3 regions of the Bradyrhizobium sp. RDM12 genome follow, and region 3 is predicted to be linked to each of the others. Evidence: predicted binding sites of a transcription regulator. Region 3 holds the regulator's gene; each other region holds the start of a gene.

Region 1 (7,267 bases), 3.2 Mb from region 3:
CGGGCAGATCGAGATCGAGGAACGCCTCGAGATTCTTCTCCACCGCGACACGGCCGACCGAGAGGAACACCGGTGCCGGTAGGCACAGGTCGATGGCGCGGGGTAGAACAGATGGGTGTCGACGCCGCGCGGCCACAGCACGACGTTGTCGAAACCGCGCTCGCTAAGCTCGCGAGCCAGCGCAGGCGTCGCCGCCATCACGGCGCGGCTGGCGCCGTGGAAACGCCGCAACGCCCGCCAGATCAGGGATTCCGGAACCGGCACCCGGGCGCGGACATATTCGGGAAAGCGGGTGTGAAAGCTGGTCGTGAACGGCAGCTTGCGCTGCCGGCAATAGCGGCGGACCATCAGGCCGATCGGCCCTTCCGTCGCGATGTGGATGCTGTCGGGCCGCGCTTCCTCAATCAGTCTGGCGATGCGCGCGGGGCGCGGCATCGCGAGCCGCACGTCGCGATAGCTCGGCATCGCAAAGGTGCGGAACGATTGCGGCGTCAGGAATGTAATCTCGGTACCGAGCGTCTTGGTGGCGTCAGCGAGCTTGGTCAGCGTCCGAACCACACCGTTGACTTGCGGGTGCCAGGCGTCGGTCGCGACCAGGATGCGCATCAAGCCGCCCTTGCCGCCACCTGCGGTACGGCTGCAGGCTTTTGCGCGTGGTCCGCCCAGGTGATGATCTCGAAACGGCCGTCATCGTGTTCGACCAGCGCAGTGCAGCTCTCGACCCAATCGCCGCAATTCATGTAGCGGATGCCGTTCTCGTCGCGGATCACGGCGTAGTGGATGTGGCCGCAGATCACGCCGTCGGCGTCATGGCGCCGTGCTTCGGCGGAGAGCGCCTGCTCGAACGCGCCGATATAGTTGACCGCGTTCTTGACCTTCTGCTTGGCCCATTGCGACAGCGACCAGTAGGGCACCTTGAACATGCGGCGGAAGAAGTTGACGAAGCGATTCATCTGGATCGCGAAGTCATAGGCCTTGTCGCCGAGATGGGCGAGCCATCGCGCATTCTGCACCACGAGGTCGAAGATGTCGCCGTGGATGACGAGATAGCGCTTGCCGTCCGCGCCGGTGTGAACGGTGTTCTCGACGACGTCGATGCCGCCGAAATGCGTGCCGTAATAGTTGCGCAGGAACTCGTCGTGATTGCCGGGCACATAGATGACCTTGGCGCCCTTACGCGCCTTGCGCAGCAGCTTCTGCACCAGGTCGTTATGCGATTGCGGCCAGTGCCAACTCGATTTCAGCGCCCAGCCGTCGACGATGTCGCCGACGAGATAGATGGTGTCGGCATCGTGGTAGCGCAGGAAGTCCAGCAGAAGGTCGGCTTGCGAGCCGCGGGCTCCGAGATGGACATCGGAAATGAACAAGGTGCGAAAGCGCCTTTCAGGGCTCTCGTCACTCACATCATAGCTTCCCATGCGACAGCCTGTAACAATGTCCCGTGACAGGTGGATGACCGATCGAACCTTTGAGGCACCCTCAGGTACGAATCAAACCTCGCCTCGCCCTCCCCGCGAATATCAGTCGCATGCGACAATCAGGCGACATGGGTTGTCCGCAAAAGTCCGGAATTCCATGGCCTGCCGGTTAACGCCGGGCGGGCGGGCCGCACGAAGCGCGTCAGTAAAACTTGTGGAAATGATGGATCGGCCCGTGGCCGTGACCGACGCTGAAGCGGTCGGCAGCTTCAATCGCAGCGCTGATCCAGCTCTTGGCGTTGCGCACGGCCGTCTCAAGATCCTCGCCTTTGGCGAGACCTGCCGCGATCGCCGCTGACAGCGAGCAGCCGGTGCCATGGGTGTTCTTGGTGGCGACGCGCGGCGCGGCAAGTGCGATCATAGTTTCGGCCTCGACGAGATAGTCGGTACTCTCGACGCCCTCGCCATGCCCGCCCTTGATCAGCACCGCGCGGCAGCCGAGCCCGAGTATACGACGCCCCTGGCTCACGATCTCGGCCTCGCTTCGCGCAATCGGCTCGTCCAGCAGCGCGGCCGCCTCCGGCAGATTTGGCGTGATGACAGACGCCAGCCGCATCAGCTTCGTGCGCAGGGCCTCGACGGCGTCTGCAGCCAGCAGGCGATCGCCCGACGTTGCGACCATCACGGGATCGAGCACGACATGGCGAGGTTTCCAGCGCGCCACCGCAGCGGCGATCGCATCGATACTCTCGGCCTGCGCCACCATGCCGACCTTCACCGCGCCGACCTCGAGATCGGAGAACACCGCATCGATCTGTGCGGTGACGAACGCGGCGGGCACCGTGTGAATGCCGCTGACGCTTTTGGTGTTCTGCGCCGTCAGCGCCGTGATGGCGGACGCGCCGTAGACGCCGAGCGCTGCAAAAGTCTTGAGGTCGGCCTGGATGCCCGCGCCGCCGCTCGAATCGGACCCTGCGATGGTGAGCGCCACGGGCGTGGTCATCGCAGGAAAACGCTTGCTTGATAGGGACACAGCCATGGCTTGTCCTAGCGCGCGCGCGGAGCCCCAGCAAGCCGGACCGGCTGCGATTCGCGGCACCGGCGAATCAGCCAACCGTGATCCGGCGAGGCGCTGTCGACCCGTATTCGTGCACAGGCTGCAAAATTCAGCCCGATATCGCCTTGGCCCTTGGCGGCGACGCGCAGGAGTGAGACGTTAGTTGGTGGAACCGACCAAGGTCGCGGGCCCGCCCCTGGCCCGCAAGTCTATCGGAGTGGAATCATGTGGGCCTACTTCGAACGCATCCTCGACTCCTCGATGTTCTCACCGCACGGCATCTGCCTGCTGTGGCAGCCTGAGCTGATGTGGCTCCACGTCACCTCCGATGCCATCATAGCCGCCGCCTATTTCTCAATCCCGTTCGCTCTCACCATTCTCGTCACCAAGCGGCACGACCTCCAATTCGGCCGGGTCTATTGGGCGTTCGCCATCTTCATCATTGCCTGCGGCCTGACCCATCTGCTGTCGATCTACACGCTCTGGGTCCCGATCTACGGCATCGAGGGCCTGGTCAAGGCGGTCACGGCTGTGGCCTCCATCGTCACCGCCGGTGCACTTTGGCCGCTCTTGCCGAAAATCCTGTCCATCCCTTCCCCGTTCGAGCTGCAGAAGGTTCGGGCTGCGCTCGAGGAGGAAGAGATCAAGAGCCGCGACGCGACGCTGCTGCTGCGGCAGGTCGGGGACGCCCAGCGCGCGATGCGCGAAAGCATGACGCGTCTCACCGCGGTCGTCGAGACCGCCGTCGACGGTGTCATCCTGTTCGACGCGCAAGCCCGCATTCTCCTGTTCAATCCCGCCTGCGAACGGCTGTTCGGCTATCACGCCGCCGAGGTCATGAATCGCGACATCGGCATGCTGATGTCCCACCAGGAGAGGCGCCTCTCCACCGGTCACGCGCGGCGCTTGGCGACCGGGAAGCCGTCGGCCTGCGCAAGGACGGATCGAGCTTTCCGATGGATCTGTCGGTCGGCCAGGCTTGGGAGGACGGCGAACTGATCTACGTCGGCATCATCCGCGATTTGACCGCGCGCAAGCTGACCGAACTACAGCTCCAGCAGGCCCAGAAGATGGAGACGGTCGGCCAGCTTTCCGGCGGCATCGCGCACGACTTCAACAATCTCCTGACTGTGATCATTGGCAACGCCGAGCATCTCGCCGAGCAGCTCAAGACGCAGCCCGATTTGCGGCAATTTGCCGACGACATCTGCGAGTCCGGCGAACGCGGCGCGGAGCTGACGCAGCGGCTGCTCGCGTTCAGTCGCCGCCAATTGCTCCAGCCGCGGACGGTCGATTGCCGCGAGCTGCTCGGGTCCATGCTCAAGCTGCTCAAGCGCACCTTGCGCGAAAACATCGAGATCAAGACGGCGTTCGGTCCTGGCGCCGTCCAGGCCTTTGCGGACCGCGCCCAGCTCGAATCCGCCGTGCTGAACCTTGCGCTCAACGCGCAGGACGCGATGCCGTCAGGCGGACATCTGACGCTGAGCACGGAGCTGGCCGCAATCGATGAGGACTATCGCGCCCTGCACCCGGAAGTGGCGTCCGGCGCCTACGCGCTGATTTCCGTGACTGATGACGGCGAAGGCATGACGCCCGAGGTCATCGAGCGCGCCTTCGAACCATTCTTCACCACCAAGGAGGTCGGCAAAGGCTCGGGCCTCGGGCTGAGCATGGTCTATGGGTTCGCAAAGCAATCCGACGGCCACGTGTCGATCTATAGCGAACAGGGCCTTGGGACGACGGTCCGGATCTACCTGCCGCGTCCGGGCGGCGGAGAAGCGCCGACGGATGTGCTGGACAGCGAGGACGCCGCACCGCGCGGCCACGAAACCATCCTGATTGCAGAGGACGATCCGTTCGTGCGCTCCTCGGTGATCCAGCGGGTGGAGGCGCTCGGCTATCGTGTCGTCGCCGCCGTCAACGGCCAGGAGGCATTGCAACGGCTGCGCACCGATCCCGACATCGACATGCTGTTCACCGACATCGTCATGCCCGCCGGAATGAGCGGCTGGGAGCTCGCCGACCAGGCCCGGCGGATCCGGCCGGCCTGCCGGTGCTGTTCACCTCCGGCTATGCGCTGGAGACCCTGGTCGAGCAGGGCCGCGCGCCGCCGCAGGCCGTCGTGCTGACCAAGCCCTATCGCAGGGCCGAACTCGCCCAGCGGCTCAGGGACGCCTTTGCCGCCGCAGCGGTGATCTCGTAGGGTAAAGCCGGTGTTTGTGCGCGGGCGGCCTATCCCCGCGGGCCGCAAGTCCGCTTGCTAAATCCGGCCGGTTTTGGCCTATTAGCTGGAAGAATACGCCTTCGGAGTGAGTGCAATGGTTCCCTTTTTCGTCCAGATCAAATGCAAGCTCGGCCAGTCCTATACGGTCGCCAATGCGCTTGCCGAAGCCGAGATCGCCTCCGAGATCTACTCCACGGCCGGCCATTACGATTTGCTGGTGAAGTTCTATGTCGATAACGACACCGACATCGGCCACTTCATCAACGAGAAGGTGCAGGTGCTGCCCGGCATCCAGGACACGCTCACCATCATCACCTTCAAGGCGTTCGGTACCAGCTAGCTCCTGCAATCGGCGCAAGCCGCCGTGTTGCGTAGCCGGGGGCCGTCGTGGTCACGGCCATGACTCCCAGTACTCACTTCAATCCCAACGACCTGTGTCAGCCGCCACCCTCTTTGCGTTTGGGCGGAGTCGGGCCGTCGACCGGCGGCAGCGACTTCAGATAGGCGGCCATCGCGGCGCGATCCTCCGCTGTCAACCGCGCGAGGTTCTTGATCACCGGCCGCATCGAGCCCGATGCGGTGTCGCCTTCGGGCATGTCGCCGGTCTCGAGGAAGTCGGCGATATCTTTCTCGCTCCAGTCACCAACACCCTTCTGCGTGATGTTCGGCACCCAGCCCTCGCCTTCGGGATTGGGACCGCCGGCAAAGCGCTGCGAAGTGATGACGCCGCCGAGAAAATTGCGCGGGCTGTGGCACTCGGCGCAATGGCCAAATCCGTTCACGAGATAGGCGCCGCGATTCCATTGCGCCGACCGCGTTGCATCCGGCATGAACGGCCTGACGTCCATGAACAGCAATTTCCAGATGCCGACATTGCGGCGGATGTTGAAGGGAAACGGCAAATCGTGGTCGCGCACGCGGCCGGATATCGGCGGCAGCGTCTTCAGATAAGCAAAGAGATCGCGAACGTCGTCGACCTTGGCGATATGATAGGAGGTGTAGGGAAACGCCGGATAATAGTGCGCGCCCTCGGGCGAGAGGCCGCGCATCACCGCGTTGACGAAATCGGCCTCGCTCCAGCGGCCGATGCCGTCGGTGGGATCAGGCGAAATGTTCGGGGCGTAGAACGTTCCGAATGGCGAGCCGAGCGCCAGGCCGCCGCCGAGCCTGAGACGATCGGGCTGGTTGGGCACCGCATGGCAGGACGAGCAGCCGCCGGCATTGAACAACTCCTGCCCATTGGCGAGATCGGGCCCGCGCGTCGGCGCCGGCAAGGCCAAAGCGGTCGGCGCGGTCAGCCACCAGTAGACGGCAACGGCTGCGACAGCGGCGATCAGGATGACAGAAATTGTTCGTCGCAGCATGGAGAATCCCATCGAGCTCCGGCGAATTTACGGATCATCCCGCAACCGCTCCAGCCACGAATAATTTAGATGGTTTGATCGGAATCCGGGAATAAAGTCGGAGCCGCACTGTTTGCAAGTTGACCGCAATCAGACGTCAACAGGGAGAGACCCATGAACAAAGCGCTTTTTGCCACGCTGGCGCTCGGAGCCGCCGTTGCATTTGCAGGCTCGGCCAGCGCGGAGAAACTGAAGGCGACGCTGGACGGCAAGTCCGAAGTGCCCGCCACCACCAGCAGCGGCACCGGCACCGCCGATCTCGACTATGACGCCGCCACCAAGAAGCTGTCCTGGAAGCTGACCTATTCCGGCCTCTCCGGCCCCGCCACCGCCGCCCATTTCCATGGCCCCGCCGAGGCCGGCAAGAATGCCGGCGTCGCGGTGCCGATCCCGGGTGCTGCCAACAGCCCTGTCGAGGGCTCGGCGACGCTGACCGATGCGCAGGCCTCCGATCTCCTCGCCGGCAAGCTCTACGTCAACATTCACACTGCGGCCAATCCGGGCGGCGAAATCCGCGGCCAGGTGACCAAGTAAGCTTTATTGCAATTGTTGCCGAGAAGGCCGGGCGCGAGTAACGCGTCCGGCCTTTTCGATTCCGGCTGAGCGCGTCAGGCCGAACGCTTGCGCGCAGTATGCCTGTCGCTACGCAGCGCTCAGCGCATGCTCAAGATCCGCGACCAGGTCCGACGGATTTTCAATGCCGATCGACAGCCGGATGGTGCAATCGAGCACGCCGATCTTGCGGCGGATGTCGGCGGGAACGCCGGAATGAGTCATCGTCGCCGGCAGGCTCGCCAGCGACTCCGTTCCGCCAAGGCTGACCGCGAGCTTGAAGATCTGCAAGCCGTTGAGAAATTTCTCCGCCGCCGCCTGGCCGCCGACGATGTCGAACGAGAATGTCGATCCCGCCCCGAGACATTGCCGCGCGAACACGCGTCCGGCCGGCGAGGTCTCCTCGTGATGACCGAGATAGTGCACCTTGGCCACCTTGGCGTGGTTGCGCAGATAATCCGCGACGAGGCGCGCGTTGCTATTGGCCTTCTCCATGCGAAGGCTCAAGGTCTCGAGCGAGCGATTGATCATCCAGCAGGAATGCGGATCGAGCTGGGTGCCGATGGCGCCGCGCAGCGCCTTGATGCCCTTCATGATCGCCTTGCTGCCGAGC
Region 2 (7,267 bases), 650 kb from region 3:
GGTCGGCAAGAAGACCGGCACCTTCGAGGTCGCCTATCCCGACTCGCTGGTCGGCACTGACTCGCACACCACGATGGTGAACGGTCTCGCCGTGCTCGGCTGGGGCGTCGGCGGCATCGAGGCGGAAGCGTGCATGCTCGGTCAGCCGCTGTCGATGCTGCTGCCCAACGTCGTCGGCTTCAAGCTGAAGGGCGCGATGAAGGAAGGCGTCACCGCGACCGACCTCGTGCTGACCGTCACGCAGATGCTGCGCAAGCTCGGCGTGGTCGGCAAGTTCGTCGAGTTCTTCGGCCCCGGCCTCGACAATCTCTCCGTCGCCGACAAGGCGACCATCGCCAACATGGCGCCGGAATATGGCGCGACCTGCGGCTTCTTCCCGGTCGACGCTGCCGCGATCGATTACCTCAAGACCTCCGGCCGCGCCGCACCGCGCGTCGCGCTGGTGCAGGCCTATGCGAAGGCCCAAGGGCTGTTCCGCACCGCCAAATCGGCCGATCCGGTGTTCACGGAAACGCTGACGCTCGACCTCGCCGATGTCGTGCCGTCGATGGCCGGTCCGAAGCGTCCCGAAGGCCGCATCGCGCTGCCGTCGGTCGCCGAAGGCTTTTCGCTCGCGCTCGGTACCGAATACAAGAAGACCGACGAACCCAAGAAGCGCTTTGCCGTCGAAGGCAAGAACTTCGACATCGGCCACGGCGACGTCGTCATCGCCGCCATCACCTCCTGCACCAACACCTCGAACCCGAGCGTCTTGATCGGCGCGGGTCTGCTCGCGCGTAACGCAGCCGCGAAGGGCCTCAAGGCAAAGCCGTGGGTAAAGACCTCGCTCGCGCCGGGCAGCCAGGTGGTCGCGGGCTATCTCGCCGATTCCGGTCTGCAGGCTGATCTCGACAAGGTCGGCTTCAACCTGGTCGGCTTCGGCTGCACCACCTGCATCGGCAATTCCGGCCCGCTGCCGGAGGAGATCTCGAAATCGATCAACGACAACGGCATCGTCGCCGCCGCCGTGCTCTCCGGTAACCGCAACTTCGAAGGCCGCGTCTCGCCGGACGTGCAGGCGAACTATCTCGCCTCGCCGCCGCTGGTCGTCGCCCACGCGCTCGCCGGCAGCGTCACCAAGAACCTCGCCGTCGAGCCGCTCGGCGAAGGCAAGGACGGCAAGCCGGTGTATCTCAAGGACATCTGGCCGACGACGAAGGAGATCAACGCCTTCATGAAGAAGTTCGTGACCGCGTCGATCTTCAAGAAGAAGTATGCCGACGTGTTCAAGGGCGACACCAACTGGCGCAAGATCAAGACGGTCGAGAGCGAGACCTATCGCTGGAACATGTCTTCCACCTATGTGCAGAACCCGCCCTATTTCGACGGCATGAAAAAGGAGCCGGAGCCGGTCACCGATATCGTCGAGGCGCGCATCCTCGCCATGTTCGGCGACAAGATCACCACCGACCACATCTCGCCGGCCGGTTCGATCAAGCTCACCTCTCCCGCTGGCAAGTATCTCAGCGAGCACCAGGTGCGTCCCGCCGACTTCAATCAGTACGGCACGCGTCGCGGCAACCATGAAGTGATGATGCGCGGCACCTTCGCCAATATCCGCATCAAGAACTTCATGCTGAAGGGCGCGGATGGAAACATCCCCGAGGGCGGTCTCACCAAGCACTGGCCCGACGGCGAGCAGATGTCGATCTACGACGCGGCGATGAAGTACCAGCAGGAGCAAGTGCCGCTGGTGGTGTTCGCCGGCGCCGAATACGGCAACGGCTCCTCGCGCGACTGGGCTGCGAAGGGTACGCGTCTGCTCGGCGTGCGCGCCGTGATCTGCCAGAGCTTCGAGCGCATCCATCGCTCCAACTTGGTCGGCATGGGCGTGCTGCCGCTGACCTTCGAGGACGGCACCTCCTGGTCGTCGCTCGGCCTGAAGGGCGACGAGAAGGTGACGCTGCGTGGGCTTGTCGGCGACCTCAAGCCGCGCCAGAAGCTGACCGCGGAGATCGTGTCCGGTGACGGTTCGTTGCGGCGCGTTTCGCTGCTGTGCCGCATCGATACGCTGGACGAGCTCGATTATTACCGGAACGGCGGCATTCTGCACTATGTGCTGCGCAAGCTCGCGGTCTAAGCGCGAATTTGTGAACGGTGGCTCACCGCGACGTGAGTAGAAGGTTAAACGAAGGCGGCCTATCACAGGGTCGCCTTCATGCGTTACGGATGCTTCGGATGGATTCGCCCCACCGTACACTTCGCATCGGACGGTTGAATGTGCCGCGCCCGTAAGACTACGGTGACCATCAGGCGATAGAATATCCCTCCACGAACACGAGATGTGACGTTCGACATGACTGGAATGATGGCTTCTCATTTGGTTTCGCGATGGTCCGGCGCACTCTGGTCGGGAGCACTCGGCATCTGCGCAATCTTCGCCGTCATCCGTCCCGCCCAGGCCGATCCCCGCGCCGTGGTCGAGCTCTTCACCTCCCAGGGCTGCTCATCCTGTCCGCCCGCCGACAAGATCATCGGCGACCTCGCCAAGGATCCCTCGATCATCGCGCTGAGCATGCCGATCGATTATTGGGATTATCTCGGCTGGAAGGACACGCTGGCAGATTCACGTTTCTCGGCGCGGCAGCGCGCCTATTCGCGCATGCGCGGTGACCGCGAGGTCTACACGCCGCAGGTCGTGGTCAATGGCGCTGTGCATGTCATCGGCAGCGATCGCGCCGGCATCGAGAGCGCGATCGGCAAGACCGACAAGGGCACGGGCGTGATGAGCGTGCCGGTGACGATGTCGCTGGCAGGCAAGCAGATCAACGTGTCGGTGGCCGCGGGCAACGAGCCGGCGGTCTCGCACGGCGAGGTCTGGATCTGCTCGATCGCGAAGGCGGTGCCGATCGAAATCAGCCGCGGTGAAAATCGCGGCCAGCAGATCACATATCACAACGTCGTGCGCAATCTGCTCAAGGTCGGCGACTGGAACGGACATCCGGAAACCTGGACCGTGCCGCTCGAGAACCTCACCTCGCGCGAGGGCGTCGACGGTGCGGTGGTCTATGTCCAGGACGGCAGCCGCGAGAAGCCGGGCGCGATGCTGGGTGCGGCGTACACGTCGCTGCACTGACGCAAGCTTCGCATTCTCTCTGACACGAACTCACTCTCAACCCTCATGGTGAGGAGCGCGCCTTTGCGCGTCTCGAACCAGGCAGGCCTCCCGCTGCTACGGCTCGGCCGCGCGGGCGTTCGGAGGGATGTTCGCTGCGGCAACTCCCCGACATAAACAAAAAAGGACCAACTTGCGTTGGCCCTCCTTGTCGCGCGTACAGACCCGATCCTGTCCGGCCCCGGGGGGCTGGGGGCTGAGGAATCCGGAACCGAAAGGACCGGGTCAACGCACATAAGCCTTTTCGCAACGCAGGGCGGCGGGCGGTTGGCGGAAAAGCGGCGATCCTGTGATTCCTGCTAACGATCCCGTGACGGTTTGCCGCTGAGAAGTTCCACCGTTGCGTGTGTCATGATTGCAACCAGTCGGCGAGACGAGCCCAAGGTCCTTCAAGAAGCCCCAAGAGCCTCTTGCGGCGGGGAACAGTTGGCGCAATCATGCAACCGTCATGATCCGCGGCTCCGGGGACGGCTTTCGCGGAGGCGGTTCATGCTGATGCGACAGGAGGCGCTGCATGAGTTTAATGCCGGAGGATGCGGATCCGAGCGAGCAGCGCGCAGTGGCGCGCCCCGCCGCTGCGAATGCCCAATTGAGCCGGGTGACGTTCAACCGGCTCGAGTTGAACCGCATCCTCAACCTCTACGGCCGCATGGTCGCCGACGGCGAGTGGCGCGACTATGCCATCGACTTCCTGAAGGACCGCGCGGTGTTCTCGGTCTATCGCCGTGCCTCCGAAGTGCCGATCTACCGCATCGAGAAAGATCCGCGGCTGGCCCGCAAACAAGGCATGTACAGCGTGATCTCGGCGACCGGCCTGATCCTGCGCCGCGGCCACGAGCTCGACCGCGTGCTGCTGGTGATCGACCGCAAGCTGGCGGTGGTGTAGCGGCCTCAATCGCCGAGCATGGTGGGCACGCTACGCTTTGCCCGCCCTGCGAGACCGGATTATTTCTCCGGCACCGTGCGCGCGCCCTCGCCGAGATCGCGCTGCATCATCACCGTATCCAGCCAGCGGCCGAATTTCAGGCCGACATTCGGATGCGTGCCGATCATCTTGAAGCCGCCTCTGGTGTGCACGCCAATCGAGCCGGCATTGGCGGAATCGCCGATGACCGCGATCATCTGGCGGAAGCCGCGCGCCTCGCATTCGATGATCAGCCGCTCCAATAGCAGCGCGCCGATGCCGCGGCGGTGGAAGGCGGGATCGAGATAGATCGAGTTCTCGACCGTGAAGCGATAGGCCGGGCGGGGCCGGTAGGCGCCGGCATAGGCGTAACCGGCAACACGGCCGTCGAGGACGGCGACGAAATAGGGATAGCCGCCGTCGACCAGCGTGCGATAGCGCCGCGTCATCTCGGCAAGGTCTGGCGGCTCCAGCTCGAACGTCGCGGTGCCCTCGCGGACAGCCTGCTGATAGATGGCGGTGATGGCGGGGAGGTCGGCCTCGAGGGTGGGCCTGATTTCGGGTGTGGACATGGGCGAAGATTAGAGCGTTCGCGCTGCGGCTGGAAGAGGCAACGGTGCTTCCACGCCCCGTCGTTGTGAGCGCAGCAATCCAGAAATGCATCCGCGGAGGGACTCTGAATTACTTCGTCGCAAGGGCTTCTCGCAATGACGGAGCGCGAGGAAACACCGGGCCGTAAACAAAAACCCCGGCCTCACGGCCGGGGTTCGTGTCCATTCGCTCGGGTGGCGCTCAGTCGCGCTGGCCGAGGAGCTGCAGCAGCAGCGTGAACAGGTTAATGAAGTTCAGGTACAGCGACAGCGCACCGGAGATCGCCGCACGCTCGGCGATGTCACCGCCGGCCGAAGCGTAGCCGTAAATGTAGTCGTTCTTCAGCCGCTGCGTATCCCAGGCGGTGAGGCCCGCGAACACCAGCACGCCGACCACCGACACGATGAACTGCAGCGCCGTGCTGGCCAGGAACAGATTCACCAGGCTCGCGATGATGATGCCGATCAGGCCCATGAACAGGAACGAGCCCATGCCGCTCATGTCACGCTTGGTGGTGTAGCCGTAGAGGCTCAGCGCGCCGAATGTCGCCGCGGTGATGAAGAACACCCGCACGATCGACGTGTGCGTGTACACCAGAAAGATCGAGGACAGCGAGATGCCCATCAGCGCCGAGAACACCCAGAACAGGATCTGGGCGGTCGAGGGAGCGAGACGGTTGATGCCGGCCGAGATCACGAACACCATCGCGAGCGGCGCGAGCATGAACAGCCACTTCAGCGGGCTGACGAACATCGCGTAGCCGAACGGCGTCAGGAACAGCTTGCCGACACGGACGGCTTCCGGAGTTGGAACGTCAGTCACGGCAGCCATGTAGACACCGAGCGCGGCGAGGCCGGTGATGGCAAGGCCGATGCTCATGTAATTGTAGATGCGCAGCATGTAGGCGCGCAGGCCGGCATCGACCGTCGCGGCGTCAACACGCCCGGCGGCCCTGCCGAAAGGAGAAGCGTAATTGCGGTCTAGGTCCGACATGGTCGAATTCCCGTTGGTTGGCCCGGTCCGGCATGAGGGTCGCCATGCCGCCGGTTCGTCAAACTCTATCTCGGATACCGATGTCTGCCGACATTAAATTTGGCTAACAATCGGGGCTCCGAACCCATTCGATATGTGGGAAACTAACACATTCGCTGCAACCGTCCACGCGCGGCCGAATGTCGCCCTCCGCGCTCACTCCTGACGCGAGCCTGACAAGGGCGTGGTTAATCGCTCGAATCGCACGATTCCGGTCCGGCGCAGCCTCCCGCTACCTTTTGTCACAAATTGCGCAACACCGTGGCAGGCTTTTTGTTCAACGCCAGCAGCGTGCCGGCAAGCCCCAGCCCGACCGTGACGACCAGGGCGGCCGCCACCACGCCGGCCGCGCTGCCGGCCTGCCAGACGAAGCTCAGCGTCATCAGCCGGGTCACGATCATCCAGGCCGCGATGCTGCCGGCGATCACGCCGAACACCGCGGTGGCGAGGCCGATCAGGAGATATTCGAGTGCATAGGCGCCGAGCAGCCGCAGCCGCGTCGCACCCAGCGTCTTCAGGATCACCGCGTCATAGACCCGGTGGCGATGGCCGGCGGCGAGCGCGCCGCCCAGCACCAGGATCGCCGAGATCAGGGTCACGGCGCTGGCGCCGCGGATCGCGAGCGCGAGGTTGGTCACGACCGCGCCGACCGTTTCCATCACCTCGCGCACGCGTACGCTGGTCACCATCGGGTAGGCATCCGCCACCTGCTTGATGATGTTGCCGTCGCCGGTCGCATCCCCGCCGGCTTCGGTCAGCGTTGCGATGTGGGTATGCGGCGCGCCCTTGAAGGCGTTCGGCGAGAACACCAGCACGAAATTGATGCCGAGCCCCTGCCAGTCGATGATGCGGAGATTGCCGATTTTCGCCGGGATGTCGCGGCCGAGCACGTTGACCACGATTTCGTCGCCGAGCTTGAGGCCGAGGCCCTCGGCGATCTTCTTCTCCATCGAGACCAGCGGCGGGCCGGAATAGTCGGCGCCCCACCATTCGCCCTCGACCACCTTGGAGCCCTTCGGCAGCTCGCCGGTATAGGTCAGGCCTCGGTCGCTCTGCAGCACCCATTCGGAATCCGTGGTCGGCTTGAGGTCCTCGGCCCGGACGCCGCGGGCGGCGACGATGCGCCCGCGCAGCATCGGCACGTCCTCGACCTTCGCACCAGGGGCGATCTGGCGCAGATAATCGTCGAACGGTGCCGCCTGGGTACTCGGAATGTCGATGAAGTAGAACGCCGGCGCGTGCTCGGGCAACGCCGCCAGGAATTGCCGGCGCAGATTGCCGTCGATCTGGGTGATGGTGACGAGCACGGCGAGCCCAAGACCGAGCGAGAGCACGACCGAGGGCGTCAGTGCGCCCGGCCGGTGAATATTGGCGATCGCAAGCCGCAGCATGGTGAAGCGCGTGCGCGGCAGCCGTCGCGCGATGGCCATCAGCACGGCCGCGACACCGCGCAGCACTGCGAACACGACGACGGAAGAGGCCACGAACACCGCGGCGATGCGCTTGTCGAAGGACAGGCCGATCACGACCGCAACCAGCAGCGCGACGACGACGCCCATGAATACGAGATAGCTCCAGCGCGGCCG
Region 3 (7,267 bases):
TAGACCGAGCTGCAGAACTCGCAGGTCACGACGACCTTGTCGTCCTTGACCATCGCCGAGCGGTCATCCGGCGAGAAGCTCTTCAACATCGCGGCGACCGCGTCGCGCGAGCAGGAGCATTGCGCTTTCAAGACAAGCGGATTGAACACACGCACGCCGCGTTCGTGGAAGAGGCGGTACAACAGCCGCTCGCCTGAGAGATCGGGGTCGATCAGCTCGACATCCTCGACGGTTTCGATCAGCGAGCGCGCCTCGACCCAGGCATCGTCCTCGGCGACGGCGTGCACCTCGGCACCCTCAGGCGCATCGCCGGGATGGAGATCCGCCTGCCGCGCGCGCTCCGGCGCCTTCGGCAAAAACTGCATCAGCATGCCGCCGGCGCGCCAGCGATGCCTGCCGCCGTCGCCGGACCGCCACTCCTCGCCGACCGCGAGGCGCACGCGCGTCGGGATCTGCTCGGAGCGCAGGAAATATTCGTGAGCGGCGTCTTCCAGGCTGCCTCCGTCGAGCGCGACCAGACCCTGGTAGCGGCTCATATCGGGCCCCTGGTCGATGGTCATGGCGAGATGGCCGTGGCCGAGCAGCGCGCCGGAGTCCTTGGCGTCACCGAGGCGCTCGGCGTCAAAGCGCGCATAGGCGCGCAGGCGATCCGGTGCCTGATAGTCCACCACCAGAAATGACACCGGCCCGTCGGTCTGGGCCTGGAGGATGAAGCGGCCCTCGAATTTCAGCGCCGAGCCGAGCAGCGTCGTCAGCACGATGGCCTCGCCGAGCAGCTTGCCGACAGGTGCCGGATAATCGTGCTTGGTCAGGATCTCGTCGAGCGCGGGGCCAAGCCGCACCAGACGCCCGCGCACGTCGAGCGCGTCGACCTCGTAGGGCAGCACGGCGTCGTCGATCGGAACCGCGGATGGCGCGCGAACCGGGCCTTCGAGCCCGGTTTTCATGTCAGGGGATTGGGAAACCATGGCGCATTATCTGGGGTCTGTCGAAGCAAAATGAAAGAGGCACGCCACGTTCCGTCGCTGTCGGACGACGGCTGCGTAGTCCCATCCGGGCTACAGATCAGACTACTTCACCGCGTCAAAGCACCAGGCCAAAATGCCCTTCTGCGCATGCAGGCGGTTTTCGGCCTCGTCGAACACGACCGATTGCGGGCCGTCGATCACCTCATCCGTGACCTCCTCGCCGCGATGGGCGGGCAGGCAGTGCATGAACAGCGCGTCGGGCTTGGCGAGCGACATCAGCTTGGAATTGACCTGGTAGGGCTTGAGCACATTGTGACGGTGCTCGCCTTCCTTGTCGCCCATCGACACCCAGGTGTCGGTGACGACACAATCGGCGCCCTTCACGGCGGCCTCGGGATCGGTGCCGAGCACGATCGGCGCGCCCGTGGCCTTGATGAAGTCGCGCATCACCTTCTTCGGGGCAAGCTCCGGCGGGGTTGCGACATTGAGGTTGAACTTGAAGCGCTCGGCGGCATGGGCCCACGACGCCAGCACGTTATTGTCGTCGCCGGTCCAGGCCACGGTGCGACCTTCGATCGGGCCGCGATGCTCTTCGTAAGTCAGGAGATCGGCCATGACCTGGCACGGATGCGAGCGCCGCGTCAGGCCGTTGATCACGGGCACGGTCGCATTCGCCGCGAGCTCCAGCAGCGCCTCGTGATTGAGGATGCGGATCATGATGGCGTCGACATAGCGCGACAGCACGCGCGCGGTGTCGGCAATGGTCTCGCCGCGGCCGAGCTGCATCTCGGCGCCGGTGAGCATGATGGGCTCGCCGCCGAGCTGGCGCATGGCGACATCGAACGACACGCGCGTGCGGGTCGACGGACGCTCGAAGATCATCGCCAGCGTCTTGCCTTCGAGCGGCTTGACCGGCTGATGCGCCTTCTGCTTCGCCTTCATGGCGGAGGAGGCGGCGAGCATGCTCTTGAGCTCCGACAGCGGCAGCTCGTTGATGTCGAGGAAGTGCTTTGGCGTCTTGCTCATCAGCTTGCCGCCCGCTTGTTGCCGGACAGCGCAGTGCAGGCGCGTTCGAGCCGTCCGACGCTGTCCTCGATCTCGGCTTCGGCGACGATCAAGGGCGGCAGGAAGCGCACGACATTGTCGCCGGCGCCGACAGTGAGCAGTTTTTCATTGCGCAGCGCTGCGACCAGATCGCCGGAGGGCACCACGGCCTTGATGCCGATCAGGAGCCCCTCGCCGCGGACTTCGCTGACGACATCGGGGTGACGGTCGATCACCGAGGCGAGCTTTTGCTTGAGCAGCAGCGACATCTTCTGCACGTGGTCGAAGAAGCCGGGCTTGAGCATGACGTCGAGCACGGCGTTCGCGGCCGAGATCGCCAGCGGATTGCCGCCGAAGGTCGAGCCGTGCGAGCCGGGCCCCATGCCGGAGGCCGCATCCGCGGTCGCCAGCACCGCGCCGATCGGAAAGCCGCCGCCGAGCGCCTTGGCCAGCGACATCACGTCGGGCGTGACGCCGGTGCGGCGATGAGCGAAGAGATCGCCGGTGCGGCCCATGCCGGTCTGCACCTCGTCGAAGGCGAGCAGCAGGCCCTTCTCGTCGCAGAGCTGGCGCAACGCTCTCAGGAAAGAAGGCGCCGCCGAACGCACACCGCCCTCGCCCTGGATCGGCTCGATCAGGATGCCGGCGGTCTGCGGACCGATCGCTTTCTTCACCGCCTCGATGTCGCCATGCGGGACCTGGTCGAAGCCGTCCATCGGCGGACCGAAACCTTCGAGATATTTTGCCGAGCCGGTCGCAGCCAGCGTCGCCAGCGTGCGGCCGTGGAAGGCGCCCTCGAAGGTGATGATGCGGTAGCGCTCCGGATGTCCATTGGAGAAGTGATGATGGCGGACCAGCTTGATCAGACCCTCCAGCGCTTCGGCGCCGGAATTGCAGAAGAACACGAAGTCCGCAAAACTCTCGTTGCAGAGACGCGCGGCGAGCTTCTCGCCGTCCGGGCTCTGAAACAGGTTCGACATGTGCCAGAGCTTTGTGGCCTGCTCCTGCAGCGCCTTGACCAGCGCGGGATGGGCATGGCCGAGCGCATTCACCGCCACGCCCGAGGTGAAGTCGAGATAGCGATCGCCATTGGTTGCGATCAACCAGACGCCTTCACCGCGCTCAAAACCGATGTCGGTCCTGGCGAAAACGGGGAGCAAGTGCGGCGCTGCGCTGTTAGCCATGATGGTCTCTTTGGATGTTTCGGACGGCCTGAACGTGCGTTGCGCAGCGCATCATTGGTCCGGAAAACGAAACGTGCCGCCTTTTAAGGGCGGCACGCGTCACTATCTTATGCTTGGCACCATTGGTGTCAATGCCGACCGGAAAGCCCCACGAAATCCTGATTCCGTAGTCTTGCGGTGCCGAATTTGCGGGATTTTGGCCACGGAACATGTGGAAGCGAGTCGGCGGACTCTTGCGCGTGAGTCACGCCATATTGTAGCGTCTGGCTTGTCAGATACGACATCTCGTGCAGCGGTTCTGATCCCAAAAGTCCTCATGTACCGGCGTAAACGTTCGGGCGTCTCATTGCGCCCGGCGAGCCTTAAGGGATTCTGGCGGCACGGGTTTTTCGAGGCTTAGGCATTCGTTGTGCGGTCCCAGTATGGCGGGCGCGCGGCGAAGGAAAGGGTGCAATGACGGTTTTGACCTGGTCCGACGATCGCGTCGAACAGCTGAAAAAGCTCTGGGAGGCCGGACTTTCGGCCAGCCAGATCGCCGCTGAGCTTGGGAATGTCACCCGCAACGCCGTGATCGGCAAGGTTCACCGGCTCGGCCTGTCGGGCCGCGCCAAGAGCCCGTCTTCGGCAGCTCCGCGGCCGCGCAAGGCGCGTCCAGCGCAGCACATGATGCGGGCGAGCAGGCCGATCGCGCGCGGCAATACCGCGCTGGCGCAGGCCTTCGAGGTCGAAGTCGAGGCTGAACCGGTCACCTACGACAACGTGGTACCGATGAGCCAGCGGCTGTCGCTGCTCGAATTGAACGAGGCGACCTGCCACTGGCCGGTCGGCGATCCCTCGAGCGCGGACTTCTTCTTCTGCGGCGGCAAGGCGCTCTCCGGCCTGCCCTATTGCGCCCAGCACTCGCGGGTCGCGTATCAGCCGGCAGCGGATCGCCGGCGGGCGCCGGCGAAGCCGCCGCGGTAAGTATTGTCTCAGTCAAATTTAGGAGCCGTCGCAATGACGGCTCAACAAACTCCGTTGTCGCCGGGACGACAGTTACAATTGTTGACGCAGCTGTGGCTTACGCCTGCTCGGCCTTCGCGAACCGGTCGTCGAGCGCATAGCCCGCGCCGCGCACGGTACGGATCGGGTCCTGCTCGCGACCGAGATTGAGCAACTTGCGCAGGCGGCCGATATGCACGTCGACGGTACGCTCATCGATGTAGATGTCGCGACCCCAGACGCTGTCGAGCAGCTGCTCGCGCGAGAATACGCGGCCGGGATGCTCCAGGAAGAACTCCAGCAGGCGATACTCGGTCGGACCGAGGTCGATCGGCCGGCCCGAGCGCGCCACGCGGCGCTTGTCGCGGTCGAGCTCGATGTCGCCGAATGCCAGCACGGTGGCGAGCCGCTCCGGACTTGCGCGCCGGAGCAGACCTTTGACGCGCGCCAGGAGCTCAGGCACCGAGAACGGCTTGACGATGTAATCGTCGGCGCCGGTCGCAAGGCCCCGGACCCGCTCGCTCTCCTCGCCACGCGCGGTGAGCATGATGATCGGCAGCTGCTTGGTGTCGGACCGCGCGCGCAACCGCCGGCACAGCTCGATGCCTGATAGCCCCGGCAGCATCCAGTCGAGCACGATCAGATCGGGGATGTGCTCCTTGAGACGGGTGTCGGCGTCGTCGCCGCGCATCACCGTCTCGACGTCATAGCCGTCGCCTTCGAGGTTGTAGCGGAGCAGCTCGGTCAGAGCTTCCTCGTCCTCAACCACCATAATGCGTGCGCCCATCGCTCGTCGCTCCTTGCGTAATCAGGCGTTCGGGACCGTGGTGGCGAAAGTCGTCATATCGCCCTTCGGCCGCTTGTCGGTGATCGCCTGGCCCTCGATCATGTAGAACACGGTCTCGGCGATGTTGGTGGCGTGGTCGCCGATCCGCTCGATGTTCTTCGCGCAGAACATCAGATGGATGCAGAACGAGATGTTGCGCGGATCCTCCATCATGTAGGTGAGGAGCTCGCGGAACAACGAGGTGCAGATGGCGTCGACTTCCTCGTCGCCCTTCCACACGGCCATCGCCGCCGGCAGATCGTGCGCGGCATAGGCGTCCAGCACCGACTTGACCTGCTGCTGCACGAGATCGGTCATGTGCTCGAGGCCGCGGAACAGCTTGAGCGGATGGAAATCCGTCTCCAGCGCGGCCACGCGCTTGCCCATGTTCTTGGCGAGGTCGCCGATACGCTCGAGATCGGTTGCAACGCGCATGGCGCCGACGATCTCGCGCAGATCGACCGCCATCGGCTGGCGGCGCGCGATCGTGAGCACGGCGCGCTCCTCGATCTTCCTCTGCAGCGTGTCGAGCTCGGCATCGATGGTGACGACGCGCTGGCCGAGCGCGACGTCGCGTCGGATCAGCGCGTCGACAGAATCGACGATCATGCGCTCGGCGATGCCGCCCATCTCGGCGACCAGGCGCGTGAGCTCCTGGAGGTCGGTGTCGAAGGCCTTTGCGGTATGTTCGGAACCCATGTGCCGTCTCCTCAGCCGAACCGGCCGGTGATGTAATCCTGCGTGCGCCGGTCGGTCGGCGACGTGAAGATCTTGCTGGTGTCGTCGAACTCGATCAGCTCGCCGAGATACATGAAGGCGGTCTTGTCGGAAACGCGGGCCGCTTGCTGCATGTTGTGGGTCACGATCGCGATCGTATAGCTTTCGGACAGCTCCTGGATCAGCTCCTCGACCTTGGCGGTCGAGATCGGGTCGAGTGCCGAGCAGGGCTCGTCGAACAGGATCACCTCGGGCCGTACCGCAACCGTGCGGGCGATGCAGAGGCGCTGCTGCTGGCCGCCGGAGAGCGACAGGCCGGAGGCGTTGAGCTTGTCCTTGACCTCGTTCCACAGCGCGCCGCCGCGCAGCGCCTTCTCGACGCGGTCGTCCATCTCGGATTTCGAGATCTTCTCATAGAGACGGATGCCGAAGGCGATGTTCTCATAGATCGTCATCGGGAACGGCGTCGGCTTCTGGAACACCATGCCGACGCGGGCGCGCAGCAGATTGAGGTCGAGCCTGGGGTCGAGGATGTTGGTCTGGTCGAGCATCAGCTGACCGGTGACGCGCTGGCCCGGATAGAGGTCGTACATCCTGTTGAAGATACGCAGCAGGGTCGACTTGCCGCAGCCGGACGGGCCGATGAAGGCCGTGACGCGGTTGGTGCCGAGCGCCAGATTGATGTTCTTCAGCGCGTGATGCTCGCCATAATAGAAGTTGAGGTTGCGCACCGTCACCTTGGCCGGTGCTTCGGGCAGCATCGGCGCCTGGGGCAGGCCGCCGGCCGCGCTCATCGATACGGAAAGATCGGTCATTTCGCGGTCCTCTCGGCGCCAAGAATGCGCGCGCCAATATTCAGGGCAAGAACGGTCAGGGTAATGAGCAGTGCGCCGCTCCAGGCGAGCTGCTTCCAATAGGCGTAGGGGCTCTGGACGAAATTGTTGATGGTGACTGGCAGGTTCGCCATCGTCTTGTTCAAGCCGAGGCTGAAGAACTGGTTCGACAGCGCGGTGAACAGCAGCGGCGCGGTTTCGCCGGCAACGCGGGCGGTGGCGAGCAGCACGCCGGTGATGAGACCCGAGCGGGCAGCACGATAGGCGATCCGCTTGATCACCAGCGAGCGCGGCAGGCCAAGCGCAGAGGCCGCCTCGCGCAGCGCGTTCGGCACCAGGAGCAGCATGTCCTCGGTCGTGCGAAGCACCACCGGGATCACGATGACGGCGAGCGCGAGCGAGCCTGCGATCGCCGAGAAGCCGCGCATCGGCACCACTACGGCGCCGTAGATGAACAGGCCGATGATGATCGAGGGCGCCGAGAGCAGGATGTCATTGATGAAGCGGATCACGGAGGTCAGCTTGTCGTTGCGGCCGTACTCGGCGAGATAGGTGCCGGCAAACAGGCCGAGCGGCGCGCCGATGCCGACGCCGATCACGGTCATGATCAGGGAGCCGACGATGGCGTTGCGCAGCCCGCCTTCGTTCGAGCCCGGAGGCGGCGTGTCCGAGACGAACAGATCGAGGTTGAGGCCGGCCACACCGTTATAGAGC

What was found. Region 3 encodes PhoB, which activates phosphate uptake and scavenging genes when phosphate is short. Its sites were predicted from a motif close to TGTCATNNANCTGTCAT; they were not measured.
Region 1: ACTGJ9_RS19130 (UDP-2,3-diacylglucosamine diphosphatase) is a predicted target of PhoB. The motif match lies at 1,442-1,458, and genes of this name have one in related genera.
Region 2: ACTGJ9_RS06625 (DUF2794 domain-containing protein) is a predicted target of PhoB. The motif match lies at 3,588-3,604, and genes of this name have one in related genera.

Annotation. Positions count from the first base shown of each region.
Region 1 is NZ_CM133064.1:3,963,139-3,970,405, reverse strand. It holds partial or broken gene ACTGJ9_RS19135 (glycosyltransferase family 4 protein) at 1-606, opposite strand, end outside; gene ACTGJ9_RS19130 (UDP-2,3-diacylglucosamine diphosphatase) at 606-1,418, opposite strand; gene thiD (bifunctional hydroxymethylpyrimidine kinase/phosphomethylpyrimidine kinase) at 1,621-2,421, opposite strand; gene ACTGJ9_RS19120 (PAS domain S-box protein) at 2,701-3,474, shown strand; gene ACTGJ9_RS19115 (ATP-binding protein) at 3,432-4,604, shown strand; gene ACTGJ9_RS19110 (Lrp/AsnC ligand binding domain-containing protein) at 4,794-5,039, shown strand; gene ACTGJ9_RS19105 (c-type cytochrome) at 5,137-6,063, opposite strand; gene ACTGJ9_RS19100 (CHRD domain-containing protein) at 6,217-6,636, shown strand; gene ACTGJ9_RS19095 (cystathionine gamma-synthase family protein) at 6,745-7,267, opposite strand, start outside.
Region 2 is NZ_CM133064.1:1,392,067-1,399,333, forward strand. It holds gene acnA (aconitate hydratase AcnA) at 1-2,119, shown strand, start outside; gene ACTGJ9_RS06620 (DUF1223 domain-containing protein) at 2,336-3,115, shown strand; gene ACTGJ9_RS06625 (DUF2794 domain-containing protein) at 3,669-4,040, shown strand; gene ACTGJ9_RS06630 (N-acetyltransferase family protein) at 4,100-4,630, opposite strand; gene ACTGJ9_RS06635 (Bax inhibitor-1/YccA family protein) at 4,851-5,642, opposite strand; gene ACTGJ9_RS06640 (ABC transporter permease) at 5,924-7,267, opposite strand, start outside.
Region 3 is NZ_CM133064.1:744,423-751,689, forward strand. It holds gene ACTGJ9_RS03585 (Hsp33 family molecular chaperone) at 1-968, opposite strand, end outside; gene argF (ornithine carbamoyltransferase) at 1,071-1,994, opposite strand; gene ACTGJ9_RS03595 (acetylornithine transaminase) at 1,994-3,196, opposite strand; gene ACTGJ9_RS03600 (GcrA family cell cycle regulator) at 3,650-4,159, shown strand; gene phoB (phosphate regulon transcriptional regulator PhoB) at 4,257-4,964, opposite strand; gene phoU (phosphate signaling complex protein PhoU) at 4,986-5,702, opposite strand; gene pstB (phosphate ABC transporter ATP-binding protein PstB) at 5,714-6,535, opposite strand; gene pstA (phosphate ABC transporter permease PstA) at 6,532-7,267, opposite strand, start outside.